One region of the Leuconostoc mesenteroides subsp. mesenteroides ATCC 8293 genome, then DNA from elsewhere that is predicted to be linked to it. Evidence: predicted binding sites of a transcription regulator. Region 1 holds the regulator's gene; each other region holds the start of a gene.

Region 1 (4,561 bases):
TTCCTTGACGGCAATTTCTTCCTTCTTTGGATCAACAACAAACAATACATCTGGCAAGCCAGGCATGTCTTGAATACCACCTAAGAACTTTTCCAACTTTTCACGTTGCTTGTTCAACAAAACAACTTCTTTTTTAGGCAATTGCTCAAATGTACCGTCTTCGGCCATTGTTTGCAAATCCTTCAAACGTTGGATACGTGTCTTGATAGTGTTCCAGTTTGTCAATGTACCACCCAACCAACGATGGTTGATATAGTATTGGCCAGCACGTGTTGCTTCTTCAGCAATCGCATCAGAAGCTTGTTTCTTTGTACCAACGAATAATACGTTAGCGCCATCAGTAGAAGCGTTACGAATAAAGTTATAAGCTTCGTCAACTAACTTAACTGTCTTTTGTAAATCGATGATGTGAATACCATTACGTTCTGTAAAGATATATTCGTCCATCTTTGGGTCCCAACGACGTGTTTGGTGACCGAAGTGTACTCCTGCTTCGAGGAGTTCTTTCATTGAAATAACTGCCATGATATGGCCTCCTAGGTTTTTCCGCCGACAAATTCGTTGTTCACGCTGACATTTCTGCACCTACGTGTTCTCATTTATCGTGTGTATTTGCTGCTTTTCACAACATATTACATTTTACATTATTTTTGGTTCCTTGACAAGCATATTACCAAATTTTGATTACGTGGTGTACTAATAAATACTTTTCCTTGTTAATTCGTGTTAATTTCTTAAAATTTGCCTCTGCTTTTAACGCTTCGCTCTTTGTCTGGAACTCTTCATAGTGAATCAATTTTAATGGATGCCGCGACTTTACGCGGGTAAACTTAGCCCCTTTACCAGACTCATGTGTCGCTAGACGACGTTGTACGTTATCCGTGAATCCACCATAAAAATAACCATCCGCTGTATATAAAACATAAAAATAATAATACTTCATTCATGCCACGCTTTACCATAAAGGATGTCGTGAACCTCTGATGTATAGTCATTGTCATCAGTATAGGCGATAAGGGGTGGCATAATGCGCACGCCACCTGGTCGGCCAGATTTAATGGCTTCTATTAAAACCATATTGGCTTCGCGGTTTGCCTTTCCATAAACAAATTGAACTCTTTTAATCATAAGCTTTCGTGCAGCAAACGCTGCAAATATATCTGCTAGCCTTTCCGGCCGGTGTACCATATAGACCTTACCATTATTTTTCAGCAGTTTATTGGCAATTTGGGCCAGTTCAGGTAAGTTAATCATCAACTCGTGGCGCGCAATTTCATAATGTTTATCTATATTAGTCTTGGTAGTCTCAGTTAAGGGAAAATAAGGTGGATTAGTCAGAATAGTTTCAACAGAGCCAGGTTTAATTTCATTAAATATATCTTTCATGTCAGCCTGAACGACTGAAACACGTTCATGTAAATTGTTCAGTTCAATGCTACGTTGTGCCATTTCAGCTAATTCTGGTTGTATCTCGACTAACTTTATTTCCCCAGTCACTTTTGGAGCGTAAAAAAGCCCAACCGCGCCAGTACCTGATCCCAAATCAACAGATAACCCTTTACCTTTTCCTTTTACATCAGCAAAATGTGCTAATAAAATCGCGTCTAAGGAATATGAAAACATGTCTGGATTCTGGATGATATTAATATTTTGTGATGGAAGTCCATCAATACGTTCATTTGCTTTAAGAAATGGTTGTGTCATTTGCGTTTCTTTCTGTTTATCTGTAAAATTGAAATGATTAATTTATGAGGTAAATAAATATGAAATTCTATGATTTTTTACGCGGCATTGCTGTTGCTTTAATATGGGCAGTTACTGGCCGCATTAAATACATGAATCGCGACAGAATACCCCAAAACGATAACTATGTGCTAGTTGGTCCACACCGCACTTGGTGGGATCCAGTATGGTATGCTGTGGCAGCCTACCCAAAACACTTTATTTTCATGGCAAAAATTGAATTATTTAAATTCAAGCCACTTGCATGGTTAATCAAATCAGCCGGCGCATTCCCAGTTGATCGTGAAAATGTTGGCCCAAGCGTCATCAAAATACCTGTACGCGAATTAAAAGATGGCAAGCGCTCTTTAATAATGTTTCCTTCTGGTTCTAGACACAGTGATGATTTAAAATCAGGTTCCATTCTAATTGCACGAATGGCTGGAAAGGCAATCGTACCAGCTGTATATCAAGGCCCTGTAAAGTTCAGTCAACTTTTCAAACGTAATAATACCACAGTTAATTTTGGTGAGCCAATTATTATTGATCGTAAAGACCGATTGAACAAGGAAAATATTGCTAAATATACTGAGCAGATGCAAGCAGCTTTCCAAGAATTAGATGCTGAGATTGACCCAACTTGGAAATATGTAGATCCAAAACGTTCAGAAAAAAAATAAGCCGATTGGCTTATTTTTTTTGCGAATTGGCACTTTGTTGCTTCATCTGAGCCATCATTTGGTTCAATTTCTTTTGAGATGGTTTTTGTCCCATTGACATCATCATTGATTTCATCATTTCTTCTGAAATAGGTGGGTTTTTTGCAAGATAACTCTTCATTGAGTTACGTGCCAAGAAAAAGCCACCGACCAAACCAATAATTAAAGTTAACACTGCAATCAAAATTGCTAGCCATGTGCTAATCATGCATATTCTCCTTACTAAAATGTCTGATAATTATTATAGCACAGCCAGCAAAGGCGTGCTATAATAACTTGCAGAGTTAACGTTTTCAATATGAACCATTTTGTTCGTTATAAAAATAAATAACACGAATTTTTTATTATTTATTTAATATTAGGTTGAATTTTTAAAAAAATAACGAACAAACGTTTGATTTGTTCGTGTTTTTCCGTTATACTGATGATAGTAAATTTAACAAGTAGGAAACCCATCATGGCAATTACACAAGAAAGCAAACAAATTCAAGTGCTTCGATTTATTCATGAAGCACAATCAGAAAATGGTTACCCACCAACCGTCCGAGAAATTGGTGAAGCTGTTGGATTATCATCTTCTTCAACTATTCACGGTCACATCGAACGTCTGGTAAAAAAAGGTTATCTTTTAAAAGATGCTTCTAAACCAAGAGCTCGTGCGATTGAAGTAACCGATATTGGTTTAGAGATGCTTGGGATTTCAACCACACCCGGAAAAATTCCGGTACTTGGAATGGTTACAGCGGGTACACCAATTTTGGCAGTAGAAGAAGAAGCAACTGAATTTTTCCCTATCCCAGATAATTTAATGCAATTTGATGGTGACCTATTCATGCTTAATGTTCATGGTGATTCAATGGTTAACATTGGCATTCTAGATGGAGACAAAGTTATCGTACGTAAGCAAGAGAATGCTGATAATGGTGATGTTGTTGTCGCAATGAATGATAACAATGAAGCGACAGTTAAGCGTTTTTTCCGTGAAGCCGATCATTATCGCTTACAACCTGAAAATAACAGCATGGCGCCAATTATTTTGCAAAAAGTCTCTATTTTAGGAAAAGTAATCGGACTGTATCGCGACGCTATTTATTAAAAACCAAATAAAAAGGCTCATCTCTGATGAGCCTTTTTATTATGCTTGCCAAGCATTTGGATTTTCCTTCCAGTTTTGTAAGGTTTCAACTTGTGATTTATCGAGATCCCCACGCTTAACGGCTGTTTCAATTAGTTGTGAATATGTTGTCAGTGAGTTAAATGTTAGTCCTGCTTCAGCAAAATTTTTTTTACCAGCTGGTAATTCATAAGAAAATATGGAAACAACACCAAGGACACTTGCTCCCTCCTTACGCACCGCATTTACTGCGGCCAACACAGACCCACCTGTTGATATCAAATCATCAATCAGAACGACTTTACGATTTTTTACCAATGCACCTTCCGTTTGACGACCTGCCCCGTGATCTTTGGGTTTTGAACGTACATAGACCATTGGTTTATTTAATTCTTCAGCTACCCAAGCTGAATGTGGAATACCTGCAGTAGCCACTCCACCAATAATCTCAACGTCACTATATTCTTTTTTTATTAGTTCAGACAGCCCTTTGTATATATTTTGACGTACCGAAGGGAAACCAATGGTCATCCGATTATCTGTATATATTGGACTCTTAATACCCGAGGCCCACGTGAAAGGTTCTTCTGGCGAAAATTTTACGGCACCAATTTCAAGTAAATCATTAGCTACTTGTTGTTTATAGTCTGTCATTTATTTTCTCCATTCATTGACAACACATTGATATGCAGCCACTGGGTTGGTCGATTGTGTAATTGATCGACCAACAACTAATCCAGTTGAATTCAATTTCTTGGCTTCCGCTGGCGTAGTTACACGCACTTGATCTCCAGCTTCATCACCAGCTAAACGAATACCAGGTGTGATACGTAAAAATCGATCATTCGTGTGTGACTTAATTAAACCAGCCTCTAAGGGTGAACTAATTGTCCCGTCTATGCCCACCGAGTAAGCAAGCTCAGCCAAATGTGCAACACTTTCTTCAATAGTTGCTGTGGTTAATTGTATCTCTTGTATCTCAGCTTCAGAAAAAGAAGTTAGCTGC
Region 2 (4,561 bases), 150 kb from region 1:
AGCTAGTGTTAAAATTGACGACCAAGTAAAAGGAGCAATTAACAAAGGATATGTATTGTTAGTTGGCGTTGCTGACGGTGACGAGCAAGCAGATATAGATTATTTAGTTCGGAAAATACATAATTTACGAATTTTTGAAGATGAAAGCGGCCGGATGAATCGTAGTATCGAAGACGTTTCTGGCGCTATTTTATCTATCTCACAATTTACGTTGTTTGCTGATACTAAAAAAGGAAATCGTCCAAGTTTTACCAAGGCAGGGGCACCAGAATTTGCGACTGTTATGTATAATCAATTCAATGCGACATTAAGGGAAAGTGGATTACAGGTTGAAACTGGAGAATTTGGAGCGGATATGCAAGTTAGCTTAACAAACGATGGACCGGTGACAATTTTATTCGATACAAAAAGCGCTCAATGAGCGCTTTTCTTGTGGTTATAATACCAGCCAAATGGTATAGTACTTTCTGTACCATTTCTGATTCGGGAAATATTTGTACGATGGCGGTAGAAAACAAAAATTGTTAATATGGTAGCAACTATCGTTAGTATCCAATCATGATAGTATAGTGATATTAGGACGGCGCATGAGAAACTAATCATAGAGCTCAGAGATACCATTGAACTAATTGACAATAAAATAACGAAAATACTAATGATGATGATGAAAAATATGGGATTATAGGCAAGTAATACACCAGCTGAAGTAGCAACTGCTTTACCACCTTTAAAGCCAATCCAGATGGAGAACGTGTGTCCCAGTATAGCACCAATACCCACTAACATTGGATTAATGCTACTATGGAACAATAAGGGAAGCAAGCCTGCTGCCGTACCTTTAAGCATATCAAGTGCCAGCACAGTTATGCCAGCTCGGATACCCAAAACACGGAATGAATTGGTAGTACCAATGTTACCTGACCCCTCATCGCGAATATCTTTATGGTAAAAGATTTTACCTACCCAAAATCCTGGGACTAGAGATCCGCTCAAGTAAGAGAGTATAAACATTAATATAGTAGTAAACATAAAAAAACCCCTTTAATATAAAAGCAAGTACAAGTTTACCATATATTTAAGTAGTATATGGCATAACTTATTGAAAATAAAATATTGACACTTGTCAGAAACAAGATTTTCATCTATGATAAAATAGATTGACATTAGCGCACGAACACTGGTTCGTGTATCGAAGGATAGATTAATATGCCAGAAAAAAATCATTATGATTCAGATTCAATAAAAATTTTAGAAGGACTTGAGGCCGTTCGTAAACGTCCAGGAATGTATATCGGTTCAACAGATGGTCGTGGTTTGCACCACTTGGTCTATGAAATCGTTGACAATGCTGTTGATGAAGCACTTGGTGGCTATGGAAATGAAATTCGCGTTACGATACATGATAATAACGCTATCACCGTACAAGACTTTGGCCGTGGGATGCCAATTGGCATGCATGAGTCTGGTAAACCCACACCAGAAGTTATTTTAACAGTTTTACATGCCGGCGGAAAGTTTGGGCAGGGTGGCTATGCGACTTCCGGTGGGTTACACGGTGTTGGTTCTTCTGTTGTTAATGCATTGTCGGAGAGCTTAACGGTAACCATTGTTCGCGAAGGCCATAAGTGGCAAGAAGAATTCGTGAATGGTGGTAATCCAGTTGGTACCTTACGAGATTTAGGTAAAACTAAGGAACCAACAGGGACAACGGTTACTTTCAAGCCAGATGCGACAATTTTTAGTGCTACGGTTTATAAATTTGATATTTTAGCAGAACGTTTGCGTGAATCGTCGTTCTTAATGAGTGGTGTTAAGTTTACGTTAACCGACGAAAGAGTTGATCCGGTTCGTGTTGAAGAATATCATTATGAAAAAGGTCTTGAAGCGTTTGTTGGTTTTCTGAATGAAGACAAAGAAACTATCGGACCAGTTATGACCTTTGAGGGTGAACAAGAGAGTATTGTTGTTGATGTTGCAGCGCAGTACAATGATGGTTACTCTGAAACACTTCTTTCATTTGTTAACAATGTCCGTACACAGGATGGTGGAACCCACGAAGTCGGTTTCCGAACTGCGTGGACAAAGGCTTTTAATGAATATGCACGAAAAGTCAACTTACTAAAAGATAAAGATAAAAACTTAGAAGGCACGGATGTCCGTGAAGGATTATCAGCTGTTATTTCATTGCGTGTTCCAGAACAGTTTTTGCAGTTTGAAGGACAGACCAAAGATAAACTAGGAACGCCAGAGGCACGTGGTATTGTTGACTCTGTGGTTAATGAAACTCTTGGACGCTTCTTAATGGAAAATGGTGACTTCGGACAAAACTTAATCCGTAAGGCACTTCGCGCGCGCGAAGCTCGAGAAGCAGCTCGTCGCGCCCGCGACGAAAGTCGCACTGGTAAAACTAAAGGGGCGAAAGATCGTCTGCTTTCCGGGAAGCTAGCACCTGCCCAATCTAAAAATGCTGATAAAAATGAGCTCTTTCTAGTCGAGGGTGATTCAGCCGGGGGCTCTGCAAAGCAAGGTCGTGACCGTAAGTTCCAAGCCATTTTGCCGCTACGTGGAAAAGTACTAAACACTGAAAAAGCTAAGTTAGCAGATATTTTAAAAAACGAAGAAATATCAACATTGATTTATGCTATTGGTGGCGGTGTTGGAACTGATTTTAAAGTTGAAGATGCTTCATTTAACAAAATTATCATTATGACAGATGCCGATGATGATGGCGCGCACATTCAAACCCTACTACTAACATTCTTTTATAAGTATATGCGGCCATTAATTGAAGCTGGGCGTGTCTACATAGCCTTACCACCATTATACCGCGTCAAGTACTCTTCCAAGAAAATAGAAGATCAATTTGCTTGGACTAATGATGAGTTAGAATCAATTACCAGTCAGAGTGATGCACGTTATGAATTAACACGGTTCAAGGGACTTGGTGAGATGAATGCGCCATTATTATGGGAAACGACAATGGATCCCGAATCAAGAACATTAATACGTGTTAAAATTGATGACGCTGTGTTAGCTGAAAAACGTGTCACTACATTGATGGGTGATAAAGTTGATCCGCGGCGTGAATGGATTGAAGCCAATGTTCACTTTACATTGGATGAAGCCGGGTCAATTCTAGACACAGTTGATGGGGATGACACAAAGTCTAGTGATGTTTTTGAAAAAGCGCGCAATCAAGAAACTGGTACAAAATTTAAAGAACAAAAAAATATGCCAGTCATTAAGACTTGGCAGAATGGTGACGACTGATTTCACTTGTTACTAGATAAGAATAGCTAGCTATTCAAAATATGGTTAGGTTATTACTTAATATTTTAAATAAAACTTTTTATGACATTTATCTGTAATTAGTAATTTTATAGATGTTTTAATCAAGGAGAACCGCACTTAGATGGCAGATCGTATAACCGAACTCTCACTTGAAGCAGTGATGGGGGAGCGCTTTGGGCGCTATTCAAAATATATAATTCAAGAACGTGCTTTGCCAGACATTCGAGACGGATTGAAGCCAGTGCAACGGCGTATTTTGTTTGCAATGGATCAGGATGGAAACACTTATGATCATCCATATCGTAAATCAGCAAAATCTGTTGGTAACGTAATGGGTAATTTTCATCCGCACGGTGATTCATCAATTTATGAAGCCATGGTACGTTTATCGCAGGATTGGAAAGTTCGTGAGCCGTTGATAGACATGAATGGTAATAATGGTTCAGTGGACAATGATCCGGCTGCAGCAATGCGTTATACTGAAGCGCGATTGTCTAAAATTGCTGGTGAAATGATGGCGGATTTGGGTCAAGAAACCGTGGACATGGTTTTGAACTTTGATGACACAACTTATGAGCCAACAGTTTTACCTTCTCGTATTCCTAGTCTTTTTATTAACGGCGCAACTGGTATTTCGGCGGGATATGCAACAGAAATCCCACCCCATAATTTGAAAGAAATCAATGCCGCATTAATCTACTTACTCGATCATCCAGCCGCTACTTTATCGCAATTAATGCGCTATGTAAAAGGCCCTGATTTTCCGACTGGTGGTATTGTTCAGGGACTTGATGGTATAAAAAAAGCGTACAAAACTGGACGTGGTAAAATCGTTGTTCGTGCTAAGACAGAAATATCTGATCTTCGCGCTGGCAAGAAGAAAATTGAAATTACTGAACTGCCTTATGAGGTTGTTAAGTCAAATTTGGTATCAAAAATTGATGCCATTCGATTAAATAAAGAAGTAACCGGCATTTCAGAAGTCCGCGATGAATCCGATCGCGAGGGAATGTCTATTGTTATTGAATTATCTAAAGAAGCAAATGCCAATGGTATTTTGACTTATTTGTTCAAAAAAACTGATTTGCAGATATCTTATAACTTCAATATGGTTGCTATTCATGATCAACGACCAGTACACGTTGGTTTGAAGGCTGGTTTAGAAGCTTTCCTTTCGTTCCGAAAAGAGGTTGTATTAAAGCGATCAGCATATGAATTGGCTAAAGCACAAGCACGGCAACATATTGTTGAAGGCTTAATCCGCATGCTG
Region 3 (4,561 bases), 570 kb from region 1:
TTGGAATAACTCATCATCACTATTTCCATCAGCATTTTCCGAATTATCTTGAGCAATCTCTTCATCTGTAACAGTCATTGCATCGGAATACTGAACCTCTTGTTGTGACTTAACAAATTCAACAATATTAGTCACATCAGTGTTACTAATAAATGCACCTTGAACACGTTGTGTCGGCTTACCGGGCGGTGCAAAAATCATATCCCCTTTTCCGAGCAGCTTCTCAGCACCATTACTGTCCAGAATAGTGCGTGAATCAATTCCAGAAGCTGTTCTAAAAGCAATTCTACCAGGAATATTACTTTTTATAGTACCGTTAATCACTTTAACGTCAGGTCGCTGTGTGGCCAAAATCATGTGAATACCGGCTGCACGAGCTTTAGCACCAAGGCGCGCGATAGAAACTTCAATTTCATTACCCACCGTACTCATTAGGTCAGCGAATTCATCTACAATAGCAACAATATATGGCATTGGTTGCATAATTGGCTGATCTGTTTCCTTAGCTTCAGCATTCTGCTTTTCAACCGCCGCATTATATTCACCAATATTACGTTTTCCAAATTGAGCTAAAAGCTTGTAACGATTTTCCATCTCGTCAACAACTTTTTGCAAAGACTTCGCTGCTTTACGGGGCTCCGAAACAACTGGTGTCAGCAAGTGTGGTATCCCGTTATAAATAGATAACTCAACAACTTTTGGATCAACCATCATTAATTTAACTTCATTAGGTTTTGCACGCAAAAGGATAGATACAATAATACCATTAAGCCCTACTGATTTTCCAGATCCAGTAGATCCAGCAATAAGCAAATGAGGCATAGCCGATAAGTCTGCCATGATAATATTTCCTGTTACATCTCGGCCAAGTGGCACATTGAGTGGATTATCATCAAATGGCGCATTCTCAATCATGTCTCGGAATCCAACAGTTGCCTGAGTATCATTAGGAACCTCTATACCAACATAGGGTTTACCGGGGATTGGCGCCTCAATTCGTATTGATTTTGCAGCTAATGCCAATGCTAAATCATCCGATAGATTAGCAATTCGATTTACTTTAACGCCTTGCCCTGGTTTCAACTCATATTGAGTTACCGTAGGTCCTAATGAGACACTGGTCACTTCCGCCTCAACACCAAAGCTTTGCAGCGTATCATGGACAAGACGCGATTTGTCGGTTAAACCTTTAAACTCTTTTGTTTGGTCTGTAGGCGCTAATTGCGTTAATAGGTCAGCAGTTGGTAACTGGTAATCCGGATTTTCTTTTTCCAACATATCTGTAGAAACTTCGCTATCACTAACAGAAGTCTTTTCGGCCTGATCTTTGGAAGACTTTTTTGTTGGTTGAGGCGCTATAGGACCATTCCATTTAATTTCAGGCTCATTGAAATTTTCATGAACACTAGGTGGATTGACGTCTTTTTCTATTTTTGGGAGAACATCGGTTGACAAACTATCATCTCGGCTCACACCTAATGGATCATCTCCATAATCAGTAATATCTTTCTTGTGTCTATCACGTTTGAAAAGCGATTGTCGGGTTGGCTTTTCATTAGCTCGTTTTTCCTGAATATGAGTAACCCCTTCATGAGCTTTTTCAACACCTTGCTGAACAATGTCACGAGCTGGAATACGGAAAAAGATTGCAATACCACTGAATAATAAGATTATTGTTACAATCCACGTGCCAATGCTAGACATTAACATAAACAGTAGATGATATAATGCCGCGCCGATTATACCACCGCCAACCGGTGTGTTTGCTGATTGATTGACAAAATCTTGACCAATTAACCGCACCACTTCGCCAACATATCCATCTGCATTTTTTAGTGTGTATTCAAAAAATAACAATGATGAAATTGTCTCAATAGCAATGAACATCATAAAAGCGCCAACCCAAAAATGAGTTGCTATTTTAGGTGTTTTTCGAGTAATAAAATAGTACCCTAAAAATAATGTCATAGGTATTAAAATCACAAGATACATGTTTCCAAAGAAAAAACGGAAAATGTCAGCAATAAATACCCCTAATATGCCAAGCTTAAATATACCTAGTATACCTAAGACAATACCACCCAAGAAGCATAGGTTTTGAACTAAAGGGTTCTTTTTTTTACTATTTTTACCACGTGTTGTACGCCGTCTTTGTGTAGTCTTTCTTGTCGCCAAAGTTCCACCTCTTAGTCAGTTCATTCTAACACTTTATTTTATCATTTTTGAAACTCGAACAAATGTTCACATCAAATTCTTAAGCTTTGCTTAACTCTATTTCAAAAATTTAATTTTTAAACACAAAAAAACGCAACCAGAGTTGCGCTTTTTAGTAGCTCGTGAGAGAATCGAACTCTCGATTCCGCCGTGAAAGGGCAGCGTCTTAGCCACTTGACCAACGAGCCATGGTCAATAGTTGTTCATTGTAACGAAACAACTATATTAGTTTATCAGGGAAATTTATATCTGTCAACTGTTTATTTCAGTTTGTCTTGCTCGTATGTGTGAGTTGTTTCTAAATTTGAAAAAGATTGCTGGCGCAATGCTTCATAAAGCACAATTGCGACAGTATTCGATAAATTCAACGAACGAACATGTGAATCATCCTGTGGGATACGAATAGCCTTCTCCGGATTTTGACGCATAAATACTTCTGGTAGCCCTGTGGTTTCTTTTCCAAATAAGAAGTAATTGTCAGTATCATTTTGTGCGTAATTAGGCTGTGTGTAGTCTTGGTTAGCAAATTTAGAAACCAAGTATAAGTTGTCTGTTTCTGCTAAAGTGTCTAGAAAATCAGGCAAGCTTGGGTGTTTCACCAACTTTACATGATCCCAATAATCTAACCCGGCACGTTTAACGTGTTTGTCATCAAGTTCAAACCCCAACGGTTCAATTAAATGTAAGACTGCATCAGTTCCAGCAGTCGTACGAGCAATATTTCCCGTATTAGCAGGCATTAAAGGTTCAAATAAAACAATATGATTCGTCATTTTTCAGCTACTTCCTCTACTTCAAATAAATCTGAGTTTGCACGCCACCAATCATAGATGTGTGTAACAAACACTTTAGCTACAGCATATGATGGCACCGCTAACACAATACCTAATACACCAAAAATATGTCCACTGCTCAATAACACAACGATAACAGTAACAGGGTGAATTGATAACGCCTCCCCGAGAATTTTTGGTGAAATAACATGTGCTTCAATCGGTTGTTCAATAGCTAGTACGATAATAGCTAATATTAGCATTTTTGGGCCACCAGCAATCAAAGCAACTGTGAAAACTGGCACTTGTGCAATAATTGATCCAACATACGGGATTAAGTTAAAGAAGCCTGCCATCAGCGCTAATAAAATACCGTACGGCAAACCAATAATGGTATACCCTATGGAAAACATAATCATTACAGCGAGTGCAACACCAAGTTGTCCACGAATATATTGAGCGATTTGCTTACTAATTTCCGTTAATAAGTAGCGTACTGATAGTTGTGAGTTATTTGGAAACTTACTAGAAACAAATGACGAAAATTTGTGTCCATCTAACAGCATATAATAAAGAATAAACGGCGTCGAAACAATTGTCACACCAATTGATGTAAGGATTGATGCAAACGAACTGATGCCTGCAACCCCGCTTGTCAAATATTTTTTGCTCCAATCTAATACATTTTGATTAAGATCAGAATTCGTATGATTCAAATAATCTCTGATAAACTTAAATTGTTCACTGGCAAAGGTCTCATTAATAAAAGCTTCGCTGGTTTTCCAGTAATTTGGCCAGTTATCGATAAATTGAATGACTTGATTGCGCAATACCATGACAATAGCAGCAATGGCTACTCCAATGATAGCTAATAAGACAATCAAGACCACACCAATCGATAAGTTTCTTGGTAAATGCACATATTTTTCCAGAAGACCGACAATCGGACTCAGCAAATAATACAGCACACCGCTTATCATTATAGGTGCACCGACAGCCGTAAATAATGCACGAATTGGTTCAAACAAAAAACGTACTTGCCAAGCCAAAAAAATGATTAGCAAAACTAATAAAATTACAATCAGACCATTTAACAAGTCATTGCCAGAAAACCAACGACTATACCATGACTGTTGCTCTGGTTTTTTCATAAAAACGCCCCTTCTCATGCTATACAATTGTAATTATTTTACCATAGAATTGCGAATGGCTGTTACTTTGCAATATTTTTACGATGATGTGATAATTAAATAAGGCTAAAAATTATATTTGTGTAAATGCTTACATACAAGTATAATTAAAACAGACATTCAAAGGAGCTACTATATAATGGCAGTCTATAAAATTCTATTTGGTACGTATACAAAGCGCGTTTCAAAAGGTATATATGAAGCTGAGCTTGATACAGAGAAAAAATTATTACAAAACTCCACATTCGTTGGGGGTTTGACAAATCCAACTTATTTGGCAATATCAAAAGCCAACAAAGTCTACGCGGTTGAGAATCGTGATGGTCAAGGTGGTGTTGTTACATTTGATAATTCCGTTCGACCCCTTGCTGAGATTGATGCACA

What was found. The regulator LexA, encoded in region 1, represses DNA repair genes until DNA is damaged. The targets are predictions, from matches to a motif close to CNAACANNTGTTNG.
Region 2: parE (DNA topoisomerase IV subunit B) is a predicted target of LexA. The motif match lies at 1,172-1,185, and genes of this name have one in related genera.
Region 3: LEUM_RS03220 (FtsK/SpoIIIE family DNA translocase) is a predicted target of LexA. The motif match lies at 2,231-2,244, and genes of this name have one in related genera.

Annotation. Positions count from the first base shown of each region.
Region 1 covers NC_008531.1:1,197,225-1,201,785, forward strand. Annotated here, with positions in the region: gene rpsB (30S ribosomal protein S2) at 1-525, opposite strand, end outside; gene LEUM_RS05860 (GIY-YIG nuclease family protein) at 671-943, opposite strand; gene LEUM_RS05865 (tRNA1(Val) (adenine(37)-N6)-methyltransferase) at 940-1,704, opposite strand; gene LEUM_RS05870 (lysophospholipid acyltransferase family protein) at 1,764-2,402, shown strand; gene LEUM_RS05875 (YneF family protein) at 2,413-2,649, opposite strand; gene lexA (transcriptional repressor LexA) at 2,899-3,537, shown strand; gene pyrE (orotate phosphoribosyltransferase) at 3,577-4,209, opposite strand; gene pyrF (orotidine-5'-phosphate decarboxylase) at 4,210-4,561, opposite strand, start outside.
Region 2 covers NC_008531.1:1,346,237-1,350,797, reverse strand. Annotated here, with positions in the region: gene dtd (D-aminoacyl-tRNA deacylase) at 1-421, shown strand, start outside; gene plsY (glycerol-3-phosphate 1-O-acyltransferase PlsY) at 415-1,029, opposite strand; gene parE (DNA topoisomerase IV subunit B) at 1,207-3,270, shown strand; gene parC (DNA topoisomerase IV subunit A) at 3,413-4,561, shown strand, end outside.
Region 3 covers NC_008531.1:624,319-628,879, reverse strand. Annotated here, with positions in the region: gene LEUM_RS03220 (FtsK/SpoIIIE family DNA translocase) at 1-2,175, opposite strand, end outside; tRNA gene LEUM_RS03215 (tRNA-Glu) at 2,331-2,402, opposite strand; gene LEUM_RS03210 (tRNA (cytidine(34)-2'-O)-methyltransferase) at 2,475-2,987, opposite strand; gene LEUM_RS03205 (AI-2E family transporter) at 2,984-4,138, opposite strand; gene LEUM_RS03200 (lactonase family protein) at 4,317-4,561, shown strand, end outside.